2 regions of the Micromonospora sp. NPDC126480 genome follow, and region 1 is predicted to be linked to the other one. Evidence: riboswitches for the same ligand, from Rfam matches in the RefSeq annotation. Region 1 holds a riboswitch; the other holds the start of a gene.
The links. Region 1 has a riboswitch for cyclic di-AMP ahead of ABTW87_RS22215 (C39 family peptidase). Riboswitches for the same ligand answer to the same signal wherever they lie in the genome.
Positions count from the first base shown of each region.

Region 2: it holds a riboswitch for cyclic di-AMP, as region 1 does, so the genes downstream of both, ABTW87_RS04815 (coiled-coil domain-containing protein) here and ABTW87_RS22215 (C39 family peptidase) in region 1, are expected to answer to the same signal.

Region 1 is NZ_JBEORU010000026.1:7,174-14,664, reverse strand. It holds gene ABTW87_RS22240 (dihydrofolate reductase family protein) at 1-516, shown strand, start outside; gene ABTW87_RS22235 (flavin reductase) at 577-825, opposite strand; gene ABTW87_RS22230 (hypothetical protein) at 822-1,058, opposite strand; gene ABTW87_RS22225 (helix-turn-helix domain-containing protein) at 1,240-2,091, shown strand; gene ABTW87_RS22220 (DUF397 domain-containing protein) at 2,079-2,273, shown strand; gene ABTW87_RS22215 (C39 family peptidase) at 2,673-3,512, opposite strand; cyclic di-AMP (ydaO/yuaA leader) riboswitch at 3,749-3,883, opposite strand; gene ABTW87_RS22210 (hypothetical protein) at 4,172-4,909, opposite strand; gene ABTW87_RS22205 (hypothetical protein) at 5,088-5,489, opposite strand; gene ABTW87_RS22200 (acyltransferase family protein) at 5,579-6,757, opposite strand; gene ABTW87_RS22195 (alpha-ketoglutarate-dependent dioxygenase AlkB) at 6,929-7,491, shown strand, end outside.
Region 2 is NZ_JBEORU010000004.1:11,392-18,882, forward strand. It holds gene ABTW87_RS04795 (STAS domain-containing protein) at 290-652, shown strand; gene surE (5'/3'-nucleotidase SurE) at 703-1,527, opposite strand; gene ABTW87_RS04805 (1-phosphofructokinase family hexose kinase) at 1,524-2,504, opposite strand; gene ABTW87_RS04810 (SRPBCC family protein) at 2,665-3,108, shown strand; gene ABTW87_RS04815 (coiled-coil domain-containing protein) at 3,168-4,214, opposite strand; cyclic di-AMP (ydaO/yuaA leader) riboswitch at 4,231-4,361, opposite strand; gene ABTW87_RS04820 (cation diffusion facilitator family transporter) at 4,516-5,433, opposite strand; gene ABTW87_RS04825 (HelD family protein) at 5,521-7,491, opposite strand, start outside.

The sequences.
Region 1 (7,491 bases):
ATGGGCCGTGCCGTCACCGAGGACTACGACGCCGCTGACGTGCTGCTCATCGGCCGTGTGACCTACGACAGCTTCGCCGGGGCCTGGCCCGACCGCGAGGCGGCCGGCGGGGAGGACGCCCCGTTCGCCAAGCAGCTCGGCGACATGCGCAAGGTGGTCGTCTCGCGCCAGCCGCTGGAGTTCTCCTGGCGCAACTCGGAGCTGGTCAGCGGCGAGCTGGTCGATGCCGTCGCCGCGCTCAAGGCCGACGCCGGCAGCAGGGGCATCCTCATCCCCGGGTCCATCTCCGTGGTGCAGCAGCTGCTCGCCGCGGGGCTGGTCGACGAGCTGCGCCTGCTGGTGCACCCGGTGGCGGCACGTAGGGGCCGCAAGTTGTTCGACGAGGGCGACACCGCGTACCACCTGACGGTGACGGCGACGGAGACGTTCCCGACCGGCGTGATCCGCGTGATCTACGCGCCGACCGAGGCGCCCGCCGCCGTCGGCTACGACGAGGTCAAGGACCAGGTTTCCTGAGTACGCCCCGGCCGGGTCGCCGGATCCGGGCGACCCGGCTGATGCGCCCGACCGGGACGCCTACCGGGCGCGGGCCCAGGCGGTGAAGCGCTCGAACAGGCGGTCCGGTGGCGTGCCCCCGTCCAACTCGGCGAGCTGCTCGGCGGCCTCGACCTGGAGCGTCGCCAGGTAGACCAGCAGGGCGGCCCGGTCGTGGCGGTACTCGCCCAGCAGCCGGAGCTTCGCCGGTGAGCACGGCCACGCGATCCCGCACGCCCGGCACCGCCAGGTCGGCCGGGACGGGACATGTTCGGCGCGGCGTCGGGTCACCGGACCCGCACCGGCTCTATCTCCGTCACGGCGTCGACCCGGACCGCCGCGTACCGCTCCCGGGGAGCGACCGACCGATCCGGGCGGATCTCGCGGCCCTTGAGCTGCACCCAGACCACGCCGTCGACGGTCTGGGTGCCGAGGACCTCGGTGATGGCCAGGGTCAGGGTCCCGGTGCCGAACCGGTAGGCGTCCTCCCGGACCCGGATCGTGCGGCCGACGGCGATGGTCACCGGCGGTACCTCCCTTCGCGGGTTGGACGGGGCCGCCCCGACACGTCACAGGGGCGGCCCCGGCAGCGCGACCGGCGGGTTCGGGTCCCGCTACCGGCGCACGCCGCTCGTCCTTCCACCCTGGACGCGAGCCCCCTAGGCTCGGAACAGTCACCACTCGATCGCGGAGCGCGATGGCCTGATGCGGGCCGGCGCGGAGTGGTGTGGAGAGCCGTGGAAGGGTGTGGAAGTCGTGGGAATCTCGCCGTCCGAGTTCCTCCTTCGTGAGCTGCGGCGACGCCGCACGGCCGCCGGGCTGACCCAGGCTCAACTCGGCGAGTCGGTCTTCTGCTCGGATTCGCAGGTCAGCGCGATCGAGACCGGGACCAAACCGCCGACGCTGCCCTACCTGACCGCTGTCGACAAGGCGTTGAACACCGGCGGCTACTTCGCGACGCTCTGGGACGAGTTGGTCAAGGGGGACGCCGCTCCGGTCTGGCTACGTGAATGGATTCAAATCGAGCGGGAGGCGACCGCGCTGCGCTGGTACGAGCACTCCTTCGTGCCGGGACTGCTACAGACCGAGGCGTACGCTCGCGCGACGTTCCGCGCGGCCCGCGTGCCGGCTGCGGACCTCGACCGGCGCGTGGCCGCGCGGCTGGAGCGGCAGTCCGTCCTCGGTCGGGACCCGGCCCCACAACTCTTCGTGGTGCTGGACGAGATGGTCGTCCGGCGGGCGTGCGGAGGCGGCGACGTGATGGCCGAGCAGGTGGAACACCTGCTGACCTGCGCCGAACAGCCCCATATTCAGTTGCATGTGGTGCCGTTGTCCGCTGGCATCTACTCAGGACTCGCCGGGGCGTTCATCCTGGCTGACCTGCCGGATGGCTCACGCGCCGGTTACGTCGACAACCAACTGGCAGCGCAGATCACCGGGCAGCCCGACCCGGTTGCTAGCCTGGGACTGTCTTGGGACTCAGTCCGGGGTGAAGCTCTCCCGCTCGGGCAGACACTCGACGTACTCAAGGAAGCGGCGAAGACATGGACAACCTGACGGGCGCTCGCTGGCGGAAGTCGTCCCGCTCGTCCACAAACGGCGGCGCCTGCGTCGAGGTCGCCGACAACCTGCCCGGTGTCGTGGGTGTCCGCGACTCCACGGACCCGACCGGGCCCGCGCTGACCTTCTCCCCCGCCGCCTGGCGGGCCTTCGTCACGAAGGTCTCCGGGCTCGGCTGACCGGTCACTCGACCGCCCTACTGGCTCTCGTCCCGGAGCCGGAGCGCGGCGTCAAGGTTGTACCGCGACAACTGCGTGCTCGGATGTTCCACGCCCAACACCCGTTCCCGCCCCGCCAGCGTCATCCTCAAGCGGAGCCGACCACTCATAGAGATCTTGGACGGTTACCGTTCGTCGCGAACGGTAACTGTCCAAGATCTACCTGGTCCTCGTACGGGAAGTGGCGTGCGGCCGGCGCGAGCGCTCTGCCCCGTCGGTGCGGGCAGTTCCACAGCGAGCCGATCGGTGACACGAGCCACCGCCGCGAAGCCGCGCGGCGTCCGGGGTCCGGCCACCGGAGCGACAACGGACGCCGGCCCCGAAAAGGGGGACCGGCGCCCGTCGTGGTGGAGCGGTGGGTCAGGCGGAGTAGCCGCGGGTCGCGGCCCAGTTCGCCAACGCGATCGTGGTCATCCAGTACGACCCGGCGGCGGGGTTCGCCGAGTCGGCGATCCGCACCAGCCGGCCCTCGTCGTCGTAGCCGACCACCGCGATGTAGTGGCCGCCGGGGAACGAGTGCCAGCCGCCGGCGGTGTCGGTGGCGCTACCGGCGACGTTGACCACCACGCCGCGGCCGTCGGTGATGGCCTTGACGACGTCGGCCTGGAGCTGGTCCATCTGGGCCGGGGTGGCGGCGCCGCCCTTGATCATGCGGGTCCGGTACGGGGACCCCTTGACCGTGTCGTTGAGCACCCGGGTGGTGTCCTCGGCCGAGTCGGTGCCGAACTGGTCGGTGCCGAGCGGGCCGGCGAGCTGGTCCTGCGAGCGCTCGATACCGGCGGCGCTTAGCGCGTTGCGGACGGCGGCCGGACCGCAGTAGTAGAAGTTGATTTGCGCCTGGTAGGCGTACTTCAGGGTCTTGGACTTCGGTGGCTTCGGTGCCGCCGGCTTCTTGGTCAGGTCCGGGTCGGCGGCGGCCGTGGTGGCCGGGGCGCTGGACGGCGCGGCGCTCGACGGCGCGGCGCTGCTGGGGGCCACCGCAACGGCGCGGGCCTCGCCACGCGAGGCGGGGCTGTCGCCGCCCCGCTCAGCCAGCGCGACGCCGGTCTGGGCCGAGGCGGGGGCGGGGGTCTCCTCGGTGCCGGCGGCCAGGGCCCCCGCACCGGTCGCCAGCACGAGCGCCGCGGCCGACGCGGCGGCCACCTGGTACGGGCGCTCGGAGACGAGACGGCGGAGCTGTCGCTTGAGGTGGTGCTTCACGGGTTTCCTCCACGGGCGGTCGGGGCTGGTGGCGCACCGTGCCGGCCGAAAGCGGCGCAGGGCGGGGCCGCGCGGAGAGAATCCGCCGGCGGGTGGCCACGAGGGGGTCGCGCCCGGTCGGACCGGGCGGTGGGCGGTGGGTCAGCGCCCGGCGGAAGTCCGGACGGGCGCGGGCACCGCTACGCCGTGGAGGCGGCGGAACGCCCGGGGGGCGGATTCGTGCTGCACGAAGTTGGAACTCCTTCCGACACCGCCTACCGGGTTAGCTGACGGGTTCGGGCGGGAAGTGCGCCCTACCGCGAGACTCGCGGATTCACCCCAGGTGCAATGGGTCCCCGGCTCGCCTTCCGGCGATTGAGCGGGTCGATGCGGCGTCGCCTCTTGCGATCGGGTACCGCACCGGACGCGCCGACATTACTGGCCGGTTCACGGGCCTGCCAAGCCGTCGTGACCTGCCTAAACATCGATCATGGAAGCAATTTTGCGGACACTTTCGCACTGACGCTACTCAATGGGGACGGCTGGCGAAGACGGCGCGTGCGGTCGGTAACGGGACAGGCCGTCGACTTTCTTCCGCCACTCGCGCGAGAATCGGCCGACCTGAGAAACTTGACCGGTTCGACATTCGTGTGACCGGAGTCACGGAAATAACCGGCCGGTCAGCTCGCCCGCGCCGGCCGCCACCGGACCTCGACGGCCCGGCGCCCGACGGTCACCGGCCGGGACCGCGTCGACACCGCCGGCCGCAGCCGTTCCGCCGCCGCGTACGCCTCGGCCGAGAGCGCCCGGGCCGCCTCGGCGGCCACCTCGGCGTCCCGCCACGAGGCCCGCTCCCGGGCCGCGGCCGCGCGGTAGGCGGCCAGCTTGCCGTCCCGGACGGCCCGCGTCAAGGCGATCTCCTGGTCGACCGGGTGCAGGCGGGGGTCCCACCCGCCCCGGTGCCCGAACACGTCCCGGAGCTGCTCGGCGGTGAGGTCACCGCGCCAGTGGGCGGCCACCGCCGCGTGGTGCAGCCAGCGCTCGCGGTACGCGTACTCGGCGGGCGTCCGGGGAGTGCGCGGTCGCGGCAGCGGTGCCGCCGCGGCGAGCCGGCGGGCGTCACCTTCCGCCTCGTCGTACGCCTGCCAGGCCCGGTCGGCCTCCTCCTGGGCGGCCAGCCAGGCGTCCCGTCGCCGTCGCGCCGTCTGAGCCGCCCCGGCCGCCGCCACCGCCACCTCCTCGGCGTACCGGCGCAGGTCGGTGGTCTCGTCCGCCGGTGGCGGCTCCGGGACGGGCCGGTCCGGCTCCGGCCGGGCCGCGAGGACGGTGAGCGTGGTCAGGGCGAGAAGAAGCAGCGCCGACCAGATGGCGGTCGCCCGGGGTACGTCGACGAGGAACTCGTGAAGGACGGTGGTCATGTCGGCACACCTCATGAGGAAACGGCGGGAGTCGTACCGCTCGGCGACTGGCCGGCGGCACGGCGGGGAAACGACGGGTGCAGCCGCGGCCGGACCGGGGTCGGGGCATCTCGGCCGGCCCGGCGAGTGTTAACAGGGGGCCCCTGCTCTACCGCAGGCGTTAAGAGGGGGCCCTTCCTTACCCGAAGGGTGGGGCTCGGGGGCCGGCGGTGGTGGCGGACCGGGCCGGTCGGGGCACCGCCTCGGTGCCGGTCGCCGGGACCGGCCGGGCGGCACCGTGCGGCACGCCGGTCACCGGGACGAGGGCCGCCGAACGGCAGGAGGGCCCGTCGTCGACGGTGGACCGCGCGTACGCGTTCTCCGCTCCGCCGGCACCGGTCGCGCCGTCGGTGCTCAACCACGCGGGGGCGTTCCCCGGGGCCACGGCGATCATCGCTCCGGTCGCGCCGGCGGCCTCCGCCGAGTGAGCCGGACCGGCGACGCCGACGGTGAGACCGGCGGTCAGCGCGAGACCGGCGAGCAGCCGGGAGGCCCAGCGCGCCACCCACCACAACGGACAGGTGAGGGCGACGGGGAGCACGGTCCCACGCTACCGCCGGGCACCGGCCCGCCGCACCGGTGACGGGCGTGTCGCACTGAGTGTCGCGCCGGACCGGTCAGCGTGGAGGGTCAGCCGCGCTCGCCCGCGTACACCCTGGGGTTGTCGGGCTCGGCCGCGCGCGGCGCCGGCACGGCCGCCGGCCGCCTGCGGCGCGGCCCGAGCCGGCGCATCATCGGTGTCTCCACCCAGCGGTGCAGCAGCGCCGCCAGCAGCAGGTTGACCAGGAGGAAGCCCACCACGGCCGTCGGCCCCCACCAACCGTCCAGGCCCACCCCGTAGTGACCGGTCAGCCGCAGCACGCTGACCATGACCAGGACGTGCACCAGGTAGAACGCGAACGAGACCTCACCGAGCCAGACCATCGGCCGGGAGCGCCACGGGGTCCGCCGGCCGGCGACGTCCGCGTCGGCGGCGGCGGCGATGACCAGGACGTACGCGGCCGACAGCAGCGCCGCCCACAGTTCGGCCCGGATCCAGCCGCCGGCCACCACCCAGGTCACCACGAAGAACACCGTGGCCAGGCCCAGCCGTGGGCCACGCCACCGGCCGCGGCGCAGCAGCTCGGCGGCGGCCACGCCCATCCAGAACTCCAGCGAGCGCACCGGCGGGAAGATCTGGGTGAACCACCAGCGGCTCTCCTCGGGCACGAGGGCCTGCGCCGGCCAGAGCGCGAGGATGAGCAGCGGCACCGCGACGACCACGCCCCACAGCGCGCCGGCCGGCAGCCGCCGGATCAGCGGCAGCGCGAACGGCAGGCAGGCGTAGAAGAACAGCTCACAGGAGAGCGACCAGCTCACCGTGTTGATGCTGTAGAACACGCCGGGAGTCGGGTCCCAGGCCTGCACCAGCAGCAGGTTCTCCAGCGCGGCGCGCGGGTTGACCGGGTCGGCGAACGCGTACGCGACAAGCAGCGCCGCCACGAACATCACCACGTGGTTCGGGTAGATCTTGGCGATCCGCCGGCGCAGGAAGGTGCGCTTCGCCTCACCCGGCCGGTACGACCAGACCAGCACGAATCCACTGAGGATGAAGAAGAACTGCACGCCGGAGAGGCCGAGGGTGAACGCCCGGTCCACGACCGCCTTGTAGGCGGGCTCGGCGACGATGCCCATCGTGCCGGCGTGGAAGCCGAAGACCAGCAGCGCCGCGATCCACCGTAGCCCGGTCAGCGACGGCAGCCGGTTGCCCGGAACGATGACGGTGGAGTCCGCCGCGCGGACCGGGCGGTCGGTGGGGGGCACCAGCACGCGCGTCTCCTCCTGAGGGGTCGTGGCCGGCCCTCGCCGGCCCGCTCGGCACGCCCCGCGACATTACCCGCCGGGACGGTGACCGCCACCCGCGCCCGACCACCGTGTCGTACGCATGTTCGACCGCTGCGGTAGGCTCGGGCCGTGCCGGACGTCTCCTACCAGCCGTCGATGCTGGATGTCGCCGACGCCGGGCCGACGCTCGGGCCGCTGCGCGGCCGGGTCACGCGGCACCGGCTCACCCGGGGCGCCTGGGTCGACCACCTGCCCGGCTGGGTGCGCGGCTCCGACCAGGTGCTCGACACGCTGCTGCACGAGGTGCCGTGGCGCGCCGAGCGCCGCACGATGTACGACGCCGAGGTCGACGTGCCCCGCCTGCTGTGCTGGTACGCGGCGGACCGGCCGCTGCCGCACCCGGTGCTGACCGCCGCCCGCGAGGCGCTGACGCGGCACTACGCGGCGGAGTTGGGCGAGCCGTTCGCCACCGCCGGCATGTGCCTCTACCGCGACGGTCGGGACAGCGTCGCCTGGCACGGCGACACCATCGGCCGGGGCGCCCACGTCGACACCATGGTCGCCATCGTCTCCTTCGGCTCGCCCCGACCGCTGCTGCTGCGTCCACGCGGGGGCGGCACCGGCCTCCGCTTCCCGCTGGGCCACGGCGACCTCGTCGTGATGGGCGGGTCCTGCCAGCGCACCTGGGAGCATGCCGTCCCGAAGACGGCCCGGCCAGT
Region 2 (7,491 bases), on a different contig from region 1:
TGCGCGGGCATCGGCCGGGCCCCGACCCCGGGGCCCCGTGGGCGCGCCGGGAGGTCGCGTTATCGGCGGCTGTCGCCGGGGGCGGCTACCCTGGGGCCGGCGACCGTCATTGGCCGCCGAACGTTGGGTAAATAGAAGGCGAAATGTCCAGACATAGGGGACTTGGGGCCCCGGACCACAGGAATTGCTCATCCCGAGGGGTGGCGACCGAGGCCGTAAGAGGAATACTCTCGGTCGCGGCCCGCGTACTGATGAGGCGCCCGTCGGACGGGCGAGTGGAGGTGCTCGCGTGAGCCTGTCGATCGTGAAGTCGGTCCTGCCCAGGGGTGTCGTCGAGATCGCGCCGCGTGGCGAGATCGACGTCGACACCGCGTACGAGGTGCGCGAGGCGATCGCCGAGGTCCTGGCCAAGGGCCGTCCGACCCGCATCGAGCTCAACATGCGGCTGGTGACCTTCATCGACTCCGTCGGCATCAGCGCCATGGTGGCCGGCTTCCAGACCGCTGAGGTGAGCGGCGTCAAGCTCGTGGTCACCGAGCCGAGCCGGTTCGTGCACCGGCAGCTCTGGGTGACCGGTCTGCTCGGTCTCTTCGGGGCACCCGAGCCCTACTACGCCGGCGCCGCGGCCCCGGAGGTCCTCCCGGGCGCCTGACCGCGCCCCTGCGCCGGCCTCACGCCCGGTTCGCCCCCGCCGCCGCTCGGTCACTCGCCGTCCAGGCCGCTGAGGTCGATGTCGCTCACCTCCGTGACCGCCCGGACCGCCGTCACCGACGCGTACCCCTCGGCCAGCAGGGCCACGTCGGTGCCTGCCTGGGCGGCCTCGCCCGGCTCCTCCAGTGCGGTCCGTACGAAGCCGTGCCCCGACTCGGCCACCGTCATCTGCACCTGGCCGAAGCTCGCGAGCCGGCCGCGGCGCAGCCCGCGCAGGCGGGCGAGTGGCACGTCCGGGGCGTTGACGTTGAGCACACTGCCCACCGGCCCGGCGGTGACCCGCGGCAGCAGGTCCATCGCCACCCGCGCGGCGGTGGACCAGTGACGTTCGGCGTCGCGGACCCGGGCGGCGACGGACACCGCGGCACCGCCGCTGACCGCGGTGGCCTCCCCGGCCGAGAGCACGTCCAGCGACACGGCCATCGCCCGGCAGCCGTTCGAGGCAGCGGTGAAGGCAGCGCCGACGGTCCCGGAGTGGAGTACGGCGCGGCCGGCGTTCGCGCCGCGGTTGATGCCGGACAGCAGGACCGACGGCGGCGGCCCGAACGCCCCGTGCACCGCGATCAACGCGATGAAACCGGGCGAGCCACCCACCCCGAACGCCGGCACCCCGTCGAGCCCCGGCAGCGGGTGATCCTGCACCACGACGTGCCCCTGCCGCTCCACCGCCGTCATGGCGGCGCTGGTGCCGCTCGCCTCCTCCAGCGGCGCGGCGACGACGACGTCCAGGCCCTGGTCGACCGCCGCCCGGGCCAGCGCCGCGATGCCCGGCGCGGCGATCCCGTCGTCGTTGGTGATCAGTACGCGCAGCGTCATCGCTCGGCCGCCCGGTCCGCCAGCTCGTCCGGGGTGGTGCGTTCCTGCGGCCGGCTTCCGGCCGGCACCAGGCGTACCCGGTCGACCAGGCCGGTGATCGAGTCGAGCCGGCCGGTGCCGAGACCGTGCCGGGTCACGTTCAGCGCGCCGGCGGCGGCCCCGGTGCGGACGGCCGTCCGGATGTCCCCGCCCCGGGCCACCACGGCGGCCACCCCGGCGGTCATCGAGTCGCCCGCACCGCGCGGGTCGGCGGCCTGGAGGCGGGGCATCTCCACCTCGAACACCTCGCCGTCGACCAGGGCGAGGGCCGGTTTGTCGGCGCGGCTCACCACCACGTTCTCCGCCCCGCCGGCGTGCAGGTCGTACATCGCGCGGGCGAGCTGGTCCTCGTCGTCGCCGGCGGCGCGGCCGTCGGCCATCAGCTCCTCGTGGCTGACCTTGAGGAAGAAGACACCGCTGTCAAGCACGGCGGTGAGGTGGTCGCCGGAGAGGTCGACCACCACCCTGCCGCCGTTGGCGCCGAGGTCGGCCGCGAAGCGCCGGTACAGCTCGGCCGGGACCAGGGATGGTTCGTTCGGCCCGCTCAGTACGCTGACCGGGGCGCGCAGCCCTTCCCCGAGCGCCAGGTTGTACAGCTCGTCCAGCTCGTGCCGGCCGAGCGGCTGGCCGGGCACGTCCGCGATCTCGCGGCGGGAGCCCTCGCGCCGGTCGTGCACGTACCCGCCGCTGCCGCCGGAGTCGCGGACCACCACCTTGAGGTCGACGCCCTCGCTGACCAGCAACGGCTCCAGCACCTGGCCGACCTCGCCACCCAGCGCCGTGCAGAGCACCACGTCGACCCCGAGCGACATGATCATGCGGGCCTGCCAGACGCCCTGCCCGCCCGGGTGCAGGTGCAACTCCGGCGCGTCGCTGGGCTGGTCGATGGTCACCGTGAGCCGCGGTGTCGGCGCGAAGACCATCACGTGTTCCGCCATGCGCGCCTCCCGATCGTCGTCCCCGTGTCGTCGTACCCCATCCGCTGACCGTAGTCGCGTCGGCGGGTGGCCGCCGGGTGTCCGCGCGGTCACCGATCGGGCGTTGCCAGCACGGCCGGGGTGGGTGACGATCGGACGACCGACGACGGTGGGAGACGGCGTGCTCAGGCGGGATTCCTTCAGCTACACCGTCCAGGCGCGGTCCACCCCGGCGGCCGCCGCGAACCTGCTTGCCGATCCGCTCCGGCACGGCGAGTTCCATCCGTTCATCGTCCGGGTGCGACGGGTCGCGTCCCGGCGCGGCGCCCGCGCCAGTTACGCGATCACCGACCGCGTCCCGCTGGGTCGGCTGCGGCTACCGGTCACCTACCGCGCCGACGTGCTCGTCGCGACGGAGGACGAGGTGGTCACCGTGGCCCGGCAGTGGCCGGCGACGACGGTACGCAACCGGACCCGGCTGGCACCGGAGCCGGAGGGCGTCCGCATCGACGTGGAGATCACGCTCGTCGCGCCGGCGCCGCTGTTCCGGTACGCGTTCGAGCAGGCCCGCGCGGCGCACCTGGCTCTGGCCAGCCGGCTCGGCGCGGCGCTGGAGAGCGCCTGACGGCCTGCGGGCCGGGCAGCTGTCGGTCGCCCGACGGCTGCCCGGCCCGCACGCCCTCGTCAGTAGACCGACAGGTGCACGTGGTTGGTGTGGTCGCTGGACGGGTCCCCGCCCGCGCCGCTGTACGACTTCCAGCCGCTGCTGGGCAGCCAGATCTGCCGGTACCAGATCACGTAGAGCACGGCGAGGCGGTCGGCGTTGTTCACGAAGAACGCCGCCAGGTTGTTGCCGTACGTCCGGTCGCCGCCGGTCGCGTCTCCGCCGAAGCCGCTCTTCTGGGCGGCGAAATCGCAGGCCCGGCCCTTCGGGTGCTCGCCCGAGCCGCCGGAGCGGAAGCACGACACGTACCGGGTGAAGCCGGCCGCCTTGGCCTGGTTGAGGGCGTGCAGTGTGCGCGGGGTGATGCAGCCGTTGGCCGGGGTCGGGTCGTTGACGCTGCACGACTCGGAGGGCCAGGAGCCGTCCGAGTTCCGCGGCGCGGGTGCCGCCCGGGTGGAGCTGCGGCTCGCGGGGGCGGAGCTGGCCCGCTCGTTGGCCACGGTGAGCGCCCGCTCGGCCTGCTGCTTGCGCTTGGCCATCACCGCCTGCTGCTTGCGCTGCTCCCCGATCTCCGCCTCCACCGCGAGCTTGGCCTGATTGACCTGGTCGCGGGTGTCCAGCAGCTCGCGCAGCGCCTGGTCCTCGTTGGCGGCCACCGCGTCCAGGGCAGCGGCCCGGTCCATCAAGCCCTCCGGGGACGAACTGTTGAGCAGCGCCGACGCAGTGCCGAGGCGGCCGGTGCGGTACGCGAGGCCGGCGATCTGACCGACCCGGCTGGTGCGCTCGGCGAGCTGCGTCTCGGTGGTCTTGAGCTGGTCGGCGAGCTGCTGCTGCCGCTTCACCGAGGTTTCCAGGGCCCGCTTGGCGTCGAGGTATCCCTTGCTGGCCGCTTCGAGCTGCGCGCGGAGGGCGGGGGTGCCGCCCTCGGGGTCGTCCCCGGGGGCGGCGGCCTGGCGGGCCGGCGGAGCGGCCGTCGCGGGGGCCACCGGCGCGACGCCGAGCCCGAGCGCGAGCGCCGCGATGATCAGTGCCGCCACCCGGGCGGCAGGTCGTCGTACGGGTGCCACTGCTGGCATATACACGTGTCCTTCCGTCAGCCGCCGACCGGGTTAGCTGACGGGTTCGGGACGGAAGATCCCTACCGCTGGCGCGGATGCACCCCACGTACCTGGTTCCCCGGTTCGCCCTGGCGGGCGATTAGGCGGCGACCGCCGCCGGCACCGGTGGGTGCCGCCTGGCGGAGGCCGGATCAGAGCCTACCGGTGCTCAGGTGGCAGGTGCAGCGGATGTTACTGACGGTGTCCGTGTGGTCACCGCCTAATCAGACAAAAGGGAGAGGATCGATCCGCACGAGGAGGGGTGTGCCGATCACCACTCAACGGCCCCGCAGGTACCGGCGGCCGCCCCGGGCTCTATCTGCAACGTGGCGTGCTCGATCCGGAACTCGTCGCGGAGCAGGGTCCGCGCGGCGGCGAGGACCGCGGCGACGTCGGCGCCGGGCGCGATCGTGAGGTGGGCGGAGGCCACCTCCATCCCGGAGGTGAGTGTCCAGACGTGCAGGTCGTGCACCTCCGCGACGCCGGGCACGGCGACCAGTCGGTCGTGCACGGCGGTGACCTGGAGGTGCTCCGGCGCGGCCTGCACCAGGATGCGCAGCGCCGCCCGCCCGAGGCGCCAGGTGCGGGGCAGGATGAACAGGCCGATGGCGACCGCGACCAGCGGGTCGACCCACCACCAGTCGGTGGCCGTGATGATCAGGGCCGCGGCGATCACGCCGAGGCTGCCCAGCAGGTCGCCGAGCACCTCGAGGTAGGCGCCCTGGAGGTTGATGCTCTCCTTCGCCCCGGGCCGGAGCAGGGCGAAGGCGATCAGGTTCGCGAGCAGGCCGAGGGTGGCCACCGCCAGCATCGGGCCGGTGCGCACCTGCGGCGGGTCGCCGAACCGGCGTACGGCCTCGACCAGCACGTAGACCGCCACGCCGGAGAGCAGCAGGGCGTTGGCGAGGGCGGCGAGCACCTCCAGCCGGTAGAGCCCGAAGGTGCGCTGCGGGTCGCCGCTGCGCCGGCGGGTGGCGGTGAGCGCGGCCAGGGCCATGCCGATGCCGAGCACGTCGGTGAACATGTGTCCGGCGTCGCTGAGCAGCGCGAGCGATCCGGTGCGGAAGGCGGCCACCGCCTCGACCACCATCAGGGTGGCGAGCAGGCCGAAGGCCGCCCAGAGGCGCCCGCGGTGCCGCTGCGCGGCGTTGGTGACCGACCCGTGGTGGTGGTCATGACCTGCGCCCACGCGGACACCTTCCGTCGCCCGTCCCGATCCGTGCCTAACCTATGCTCACATCGCTATGTATGCAACTGTCGGTCGCGGTGTCGACGCTCAGCCGACGGGGTCGATGGTGGTGAGCCGCTGGGTGGCACGGGACAGCGCGACGTACAGGGTCCGCACGCCCGACCCCGGGTCGGCCCGGATCTCACCCGGTGCCACCAGGACGACGCCGTCGTACTCCATGCCCTTGGCCTCCAGGCTGGTCACGACCTGCAGCCGCGGCGCGCCGAGCCCACCCAGCCAACCGGCGACCGCGCCCCGGCGCGGCACCGGCGTGATCACCCCGACCGTCCCCTCCACCTCGGTGAGCAACGTGCCGACCGCCTCCACCACGGCGGTCTCCAACTCCTCCGGCGGCACGACCAGCTGCACCGGGTCGACGCCGGTCGAGCGGACGGCGGTGGGCAACGGAAGGTCCGGGTCGACCCGCCGGATCTCGGCCGCCGCCACCGCGAAGATCTCCGCCGAGTTGCGGTAGTTGGTGGTGAGCGTGAAGTGGTGCCTCCGCCGCCGGCCGAGTGCCTGGTCACGGGCCCGGGCCAGCTCGTCCGGGTCACCGGTCCACGCCGTCTGCGCCGGGTCGCCCACCACTGTCCACGAGGCCAGCCGGCCACGCCGGCCGATCATGCGCCACTGCATCGGCGACACGTCCTGCGACTCGTCGACCACCACGTGGGCGTACTCCCGGTAGTCCTCCGGGCGCTGCCGGGCCGCCTCCCGGGCGGCGCGCTGCCGGTCGGCGAGCGTGCTCAGCTCGCGTACGCCGCCGGCGAGCTGGAACGGATCCCGCTTCGGCCGCGCCGGCTTCAGCGGCTTGCCCAGCAGGGTGTCCAGCTCGTCGAGCAGGGCGATGTCGGCGACGGTCAGCCCTTCGGAGTCCAAGGTCCGGTACGCGTCGAGGAGCAGCCGGATCTCACGGCCGCCGAGCACGCCCGCGGCGTACCGGCGCAGCCGGTCGGGCCGGGCGAGCCAGCCGAGCACGTGGCGCGGGTGCAGCCGCGGCCACCACGCCTTCAGGAACTCGCGGAACTCCGGCCGGTCGGCGATCTCGTCCTCGAACGCGCGCTGCTCGGGCAAACGGGCGATCCCCAGCCGCCGGGCCTGCGCCCACAGCGCGGCGAAGACCCCGTCGAAGCCGGCCCGGCGCACCTCGTTGCGTCGCGCGCCGCGCGGCAGCGCCCGTTCCCGGATGGCGTCCAGCTCCCGGCGGTCGACGCGCAGCAGCCCACCCCGGTACAACAGCCGCAGCTCCCCGGGAGCATCCGGCGCCGCGTCCCGGGCGGCCCGCTCCAGCACCCGCCGCATCCGCAGCGAGCCCTTCACCGCCGCGACCTCCGGCGGGTCGGTGCGGGTCGCACGCAACCCCGGGAAGAGGCCGCCCAGCGAGGCCAGCGCGGCGGTGTCCTCGCCAAGCGACGGCAACACCGACGCGATGTAGTCGACGAAGACCGCCGACGGCCCGACCACCAGGATGCCGCCGCCGGCGTACCGGCTGCGGTCGGAGTAGAGCAGGTACGCCGCCCGGTGCAGGGCGACCGCCGTCTTGCCGGTCCCCGGTCCGCCGGAGACGATCGTGACGCCCGAGCCGGGCGACCGGATCGCCTCGTCCTGCTCCCGCTGGATGGTGGCGACGATGTCCCGCATGCCGCGCCCGGTCGCCTTCGACAGGGTGGCCAGCAGGGCGCCGTCGCCGACCACCGTCAGGTCGGGCGGGGCGGCGGCCGGGTCGAGCAGGTCGTCCTCGATCCGGGTGACCCGCTCCCCGCTCGACTGGATCATGCGCCGGCGGATCACACCCAGCGGCTGCGCCGGGGTGGCCCGGTAGAAGGCGGCGGCGGCCGGGGCGCGCCAGTCCACCACCAGGGTGGCCGCGTTCTCGTCCCGGATACCGAGGCGCCCGACGTGCAGCACCTGCCCGTCGCGCAGGTCGAGCCGGCCGAAGACCAGCCCCTCGTGCTCGGCGTCGAACAGGTGCCGGCGCTGCGCCGCGTGGAACACCATCGCGTCCCGCTCGACCAGGGC